2 regions of the Streptomyces laurentii genome follow, and region 2 is predicted to be linked to the other one. Evidence: riboswitches for the same ligand, from Rfam matches in the RefSeq annotation. Region 2 holds a riboswitch; the other holds the start of a gene.
What was found. A riboswitch is a leader RNA that binds a small molecule or an ion and turns the genes downstream of it on or off. The one in region 2 is predicted to bind S-adenosylmethionine.
Positions count from the first base shown of each region.

Region 1: another riboswitch for S-adenosylmethionine. It lies ahead of ABZ693_RS09285 (aminotransferase class V-fold PLP-dependent enzyme); the one in region 2 lies ahead of thrC (threonine synthase).

Region 1 covers NZ_JBEYHT010000010.1:81,005-84,402, reverse strand. The annotation lists gene ABZ693_RS09295 (rhomboid family intramembrane serine protease) at 1-331, shown strand, start outside; gene ABZ693_RS09290 (Lrp/AsnC family transcriptional regulator) at 386-667, shown strand; gene ABZ693_RS09285 (aminotransferase class V-fold PLP-dependent enzyme) at 813-2,135, opposite strand; SAM riboswitch class IV at 2,312-2,428, opposite strand; gene trpD (anthranilate phosphoribosyltransferase) at 2,551-3,398, opposite strand, start outside.
Region 2 covers NZ_JBEYHT010000007.1:26,805-30,202, forward strand. The annotation lists gene ABZ693_RS06515 (alpha,alpha-trehalose-phosphate synthase (UDP-forming)) at 1-179, opposite strand, end outside; gene ABZ693_RS06520 (glucosyl-3-phosphoglycerate synthase) at 261-1,205, opposite strand; SAM riboswitch class I at 1,327-1,466, shown strand; gene thrC (threonine synthase) at 1,485-2,825, shown strand; gene ABZ693_RS06530 (MoaD/ThiS family protein) at 2,920-3,198, shown strand.

The sequences.
Region 1 (3,398 bases), on a different contig from region 2:
GGCGCACGCGGACAGCGGGCAGACCCTGGTGGGGGCGTCGGGGGCGATCTCGGGGGTGCTCGGGGCCTTCCTGCTGCTGTTCCCGCGGGCGCGGGTGACCAGCCTCTTCCCGTTCCTCTTCTTCCTGCCGCTGCGGTTCCCGGCGTGGGTGGTGCTGGTCTTCTGGTTCGCGCTCCAGTGGCTGGCGGCACGGTCGGCGGGGGCGGGGCCTGGCGTGGCCTATCTGGCGCACGTCATCGGCTTCGCGCTGGGGTTCGCCTACGCGTGGGTGCGCCATGGAAGGAAAGGAGGGGCTCGCGCAGCGCTTCCCTCCAAGGGTGGTGGTGGGTGACGGGCGGGCTAAAGTGAGGCCACCAGCCGCGGCCACCGAGGGAGAAAGCCAGCCGTGATCACCGCGATCGTGCTCATCAAGACCAGCGTGGACCGCATCCCGGAGATCGCCGAGGAGATCGCGTCGGTCGACTGCGTCACCGAGGTCTTCTCCGTCACCGGTACGTACGACCTGATCGCCATGGTCCGGGTGGGGCGGCACGACGATCTGGCCGATGTCATTCCCGGCCGGATCTCCAAGATCCAGGGTGTCGAGGGCACCGACACGCATGTCGCCTTCCGCGCCTACTCGCAGCACGATCTGGACGCGGCCTTCGCCATCGGTCTGGAGTCCTGACACGGTTCTCCGCGGTGCGAGGAAGCCGGCCTCTCCCCCATGGGAGGCCGGCTTCACTCGTACGGGGGATTCGACACGGGTCCGCGGTGACTGCGCTCTGAGCCATCGGCCCCGGTCAGGGCCCCCCGGACCCGGTCGGTGAACGTCAACCGCGGTCCGGGCCGCGGCGGACCAGTTCGCGCACCGCGCCGATGAACCGCTCCACGTGCTCGTCCGGGGTTCCGGCGCCGAAGCTCACCCGGATCGCGGCGAGCGAGGACGCCGGGGCGCCGCACTCCCCCGGCGCGGCCGGGTCGCCGCCGAGCAGGGCGCGCACCAGCGGGTGGGCGCAGAACAGGCCGTCGCGCACCCCGATGCCGTATTCGGCGGAAAGCGCGGCGGCGAACCGGGAGCTGTTCCAGCCCTCGACGACGAAGGACAGCACGCCGACGCGCGGGTGGTCGTCGCCGAAGAGGGTGAGCACCCGCACCGCCGGCACCTCGGCGAGGCCCGCGCGGAGGGTGGCGATCAGCTGCCGCTCGCGGGCGACGAGCCGGTCGAAACCGGCCTCGGTGAGGGCCTTGCAGGCGGACGCGATGGCGTAGGCGCCGATGACGTTGGGCGAACCCGCCTCGTGCCGGGCGACGGTGGTGTGCCACTCCACGTCCACCCCGCCGTCGGCCCGGCGCGCCACCGTACGGGAGGCGCCGCCGCCGGCCAGGTAGGGCTCGGCGTCCTGGAGCCAGTCGGCCCGGCCGGCGAGCACGCCGGAGCCGAAGGGCGCGTACAGCTTGTGCCCGGAGAAAGCGACCCAGTCGACGCCCAAGTCCCGTACGGAGACCGGGTGGTGGGGCGCCAGCTGGGCGGCGTCGAGCACGATCCGGGCACCGTGCGCGTGCGCGGCGGCGGCCAGGTCGCGTACCGGCCACAGTTCGCCGGTGACGTTGGACGCGCCGGTCACGCAGACCAGTGCCGGGCCGTAGGGCTCCCGGTCGGCGAGCGCCCGCTCCAGGGTGGCGACGGCCTGGGCGGGATCACGGGGCGCGTCGAGGACGGTGACCCGGGCGTCGCTCCAGGGCAGCAGCGCGGCGTGGTGCTCGGTCTCGAAGACGAAGACCTCGCAGCCGGCGGGCAGCACGTGCGCCAGCAGGTTGAGCGAGTCGGTGGTGGAGCGGGTGAAGACGACCTGGTCGGCGGGCCGGCAGTCGAGGAAGCGGGCGATCTCGGCGCGGCTGTTCTCGAACAGGTCGGTGGACAGCTGGGACAGGTATCCGGCGCCGCGGTGGACGCTGCCGTAGTAGGGGGCGTACGCGGCGACGTCGTCCCAGACCCGCTGGAGCGCCGGGGCGCTGGCCGCGTAGTCGAGCGCGGCGTAGGTGATCTCGCCGCCGTCGGCGAGGGGCACGGTGACATCGCGGCCGAGGACCGGCAGCGGGACGTCGCAGAGGGCGTCGGAGTCGGTCACGGCGGTGTGCGGGTATGCGGACATGACGGTGTCTCCCGGGAGAAAAGGGGTGCGCGAAGGCCCGTGCGACGACAGTACGAACACGTGTACTGCGGACGGGTGTCGAATGAAAGGAAGGGGCCGAAAACAGCCCTAGCGCATTCGCTGGCTCACGAGACACCGCTCCCTGGAGGACCAAGGACCCCAGGGTGGTGCACAGGGGTCCGCGCTTGCCGTCGGCTTCTGCTCGTACGGCCTGGTCTTCACCCGGGGCACCCCGCCACGGACGGAGGGTTGCCGGACAGCCAGCCGGGGCTTTGTCGCTGTCACTCATGACCTGCCGAAGAACCTATGCCAGTCGATCGAAACGGCGCAACCCCGTCCCGGCATCCGGGACGGGGTCGCGCCGACCTGCGGCGAACGGCCGCTCAGGCGTACGGCGTGGACGGCCGACGGCCGCTCAGGCGTTGCTGGCGGCCACCCAGCGCTCCAGGGTCCGCCGGGCGGCCCCCGAGTCGATGGACTCGGCCGCCCGGTCCATGCCGGCCCGCAGCCGCTCCGCCAGCGTGCCCTCGCCCGGCTCCAGGGCGACCAGCGCCGCAGCCGAGTTGAGCAGCACCGCGTCGCGGACCGGACCGGTCTCGCCGGCCAGCACCCGGCGGGCGACGTCGGCGTTGAACGAGGCGTCGGCGCCGCGCAGCGCCTCCAGCGGCACCAGCTCGATGCCGACGTCGCGCGGGTCGAAGCGCTCCTCGGTGACGGCCCCGTCGCGGACCACCCACACCCGGGAGGTGGCGGTGGTGGTCAGCTCGTCCAGGCCGTCGTCGCCGCGGAAGACCAGCGCGGAGTTGCCGCGTTCGGCGAGCACCCCGGCCACGATCGGCGCCATCCGGGGGTCGGCGACGCCGACCGCCTGGGCGCGGACCTGCGCCGGGTTGGTCAGCGGGCCGAGCACGTTGAAGGTGGTGCGGATGCCGAGCTGGCCGCGGGCCGCCGCGACATGCCGCAGCGAGGGGTGGAACCGCACCGCGAAGCAGATGGTGATGCCGGCTTCCTCGGCCACCTCGGCGACCCGGCGCGGTGTCAGGTTCAGATTGATGCCGAGCTTCTCCAGGACGTCGGAGGAGCCGGAGGCGGAGGACGCGGCCCGGTTGCCGTGCTTGACGACCTTGACCCCGGTGCCGGCGACCACGATCGACGACATCGTGGAGATGTTGACCGTCTTGGCGCCGTCGCCGCCGGTGCCGACGATGTCGACGGCCGGCCCGGGCACCTCGATGACGTTGGCGTGCGCGTACATGGTCCGGA
Region 2 (3,398 bases):
CCGAGCGCCGCGCACACCCACAGGCTGTCCACGGCCCGGGAATCCCCGCCGGAGCCGCCGGACAGCGCGGAAAGTCCCGACACGAGCCCCCCGCCGCCCCGCCGGGCGGCCAGCGATCCGTCCTCCCGCACGGTGTACGAGACCGGGCCGCGGTTCGATGCCACGAGTACGGAAGCCATATGGCGAACCTAGCCCGTCCGCTAAACGCTCAAACGTACGGATTCGGGGCCGGGATCGTCACGTTCGGTCACCTTCCCCGGTCAGGCCACGTCGCGCCGCTCCGCGTACTCCTCGATCTCCGCCATCGGCGGCCGCTCCTCCGTGTCCACCGCGTACGTCCGCGGTACGAACCCGTCCTCGCCGCGCTCGAACTGCGTGAGCCGCGGCCGAACCAAGTGGCCCCGGGAGAGCCTGAGTTGAGCGGTCCGGTAGATCGCCGCGGCCATCCGGCCGAGGGCCCGCCCGTCCTGGTGCCGGTGCTTGCGCACGCCCACGTCGACCTGCGCGAGCGCGTCCAGGCCCACCGTGTGCAGCGCGTCCACCAGCAGGCCCAGCTCCACCCCGTAACCGACCGGGAACGGCAGCCGTTCGAGCAGCGACCGCCGCGCCGCGTACTCGCCGCCCAGCGGCTGCACGACCCCGGCCAGCCGCGGCCAGTGCAGGTTCAGCAACGGCCGTGCCACCAGCTCCGTCACCCGGCCGCCCTGGCCCGGGGCGTCGCCGAGCGGACGGTCGTACATCGCCTTCACGAACGCCACGTCGGCGTCGGTGAGCAGCGGCCCCACGATCCCCGAGACGAAGTCCGCCGAGAAGTCCTTCAGGTCGGCGTCCACGAAGCAGATCACGTCGCCGCTCGTCACCATCAGTGACCGCCACAGGACCTCGCCCTTGCCGGGCACCGCCGGTATGCGCGGCAGTATCGCGTCGCGCGCCACCACCCGCGCCCCGGCCGCCGCGGCCACCTCCGCCGTACGGTCGGTGGAGCCCGAGTCGATCACCACCAGCTCGTCCACCAGCGGCACCGCCTCGGACATCAGCTCGCGGCGGATCACCGAGACGATCGCGCCGACCGTCGCCTCCTCGTTCAGCGCGGGCAGCACGACACTGACCTTCGTGCCCCGCTTGGCCGCGAGGATCCGCTCCAGCGGGCGGTCGGCCACCGACCAGGACCGCCGGGCCAGCCAGCGTTCCACTTCTTCCAGCAACATGATCTCCATCTCGCGGATCGGACGCCCGTCTCCGGCTTCGAAGGCTTCGGTTACAGTCTTGAACAACGCAGCCGCCCGGTGCATGTCGGGGTGCCGGCCGCGTTTCACAATCGAATACCGCTCATCCAGAGGGGCAGAGGGACACGGCCCGTTGAAGCCCCGGCAACCCTCCAGTCGGTTCTCGTTCGCGCGAGGTCCCCGGCTTGGGAAGGTGCCAAATCCGTCTCATGGCGAAATGCGTCGTGAGGAAGATGAGGAGAAAGGGCCTCGCCTGCCATGGCTTCACAGACGGTTGCACCCACCACCCATTCCGCTTCCGCCGGCGCCTCTGGTTCCGCCCCCGCTTCCGCCGCCGGCGGCCCGGTCGACCTCGGTCCCGCGTCCGGCCTTTCCTGCCGGGAATGCGGCCAGACCGTCCCGCTCGGCCCGGTCTTCGCCTGCGAACTCTGTTTCGGCCCCCTCGAAGTCGCCTACGACCTGCCGGCCGGGGACCCCGAGGCGCTGCGCGCCCGTATCGAGGCCGGTCCCGCCAACATCTGGCGCTACGCCCCGCTGCTGCCCGTCCCCGCCGACGTGGCCGGGAAGCCCAATCTGAACCCCGGCTGGACCCCGCTCGTCAAGGCCGACAACCTGGCCCGCGAACTCGGCGTCGAGCCCGGCAAGCTGTTCGTGAAGGACGACTCCGGCAACCCGACCCACTCCTTCAAGGACCGCGTCGTCGCCCAGGCCATCGAGGCCGCCCGCGCCTTCGGCTTCACCACCCTGTCCTGCTCCTCCACCGGCAACCTGGCCGGCGCCGTCGGCGCCGCGGCCGCCCGGGCCGGCTTCCGCTCCTGCGTGTTCATCCCGCACGACCTGGAGCAGGGCAAGGTCGTCATGGCCGGTGTCTACGGGGGCGACCTCGTCGCCATCGAGGGCAACTACGACGACGTCAACCGCTTCTGTTCGGAGCTCATCGGCGACCCGCTCGGCGAGGGCTGGGGCTTCGTGAACGTCAACCTCCGCCCGTACTACGGCGAGGGCTCCAAGACCCTGGCGTACGAGATCTGCGAGCAGCTCGGCTGGGTGCTCCCGGACCAGCTCGTCGTCCCGATCGCGTCCGGCTCGCAGCTCACGAAGATCGACAAGGGGCTGCGCGAGCTGATCAAGCTCGGTCTGGTCGAGGACAAGCCGTACAAGATCTTCGGCGCCCAGGCCGAGGGCTGCTCCCCGGTCTCCACCGCCTTCAAGGCCGGGCACGACGTGGTCCGCCCGCAGAAGCCGGACACCATCGCCAAGTCCCTGGCCATCGGCAACCCGGCCGACGGCCCGTACGTCCTCGACATCGCCCGCCGCACCGGCGGCGCCGTGGAGGACGTGACCGACGAGCAGATCGTCGACGCCATCCGGCTGCTCGCCCGTACCGAGGGCATCTTCGCCGAGACGGCGGGAGGCGTGACCGTGGGCGTGGCGCGGAAGTTGGTGGAGAGCGGGCTCATCGACCCGAGCCTGACGACCGTCGTCCTCAACACGGGGGACGGGCTCAAGACGCTGGACGCGGTGGCCGAGACCTCGCAGGCGACGGCTACCATCCGGCCGAGCCTCGACGCCTTCCGGGCCGCCGGCCTGGCTCACTGAGCCCCGTACCGCGTCCCGTCCCTACCGGATTCCCCCGTACCTCTCCTCTGTCTTCCCGCCTTCCCGCCTTCCCCGCCGAAAGGTCCGTGAACCCATGGCCGTGAACGTCCGCATCCCCACCATCCTCCGCACCTACACCGGTGGCGAGTCCCAGGTCCCGGCGGAGGGCACCACCCTCGCCGAGGTCATCGCCGACCTGGAGAAGAACCACACCGGCATCGCCGCCCGCGTCCTGGACGACCAGGGCAAGCTGCGCCGCTTCGTCAACGTGTACGTGAACGACGACGACGTGCGCTTCGAGCAGGGCCTGGAGACGGCGACGCCGGACGGCGCCGGAATCTCGATCATTCCGGCGGTCGCCGGCGGCTGCTGAGGTGAGCTGACCGCCCCTTAGGGGTTCGTCTCACCGGCCCCATTTCTCTCGCCCGGCTCACCCAGTGCAATACGGAATTGCCCCTTCCGCATCAACAAGCGGAAGGGGCAATTCTGCATGGTTGAGCGCGATAGAGTTGGGGAAGCCCCCTCCGTCGCCCATGCCAGACGCATATGAGAATGCGCGGCGCCGCGACAAGA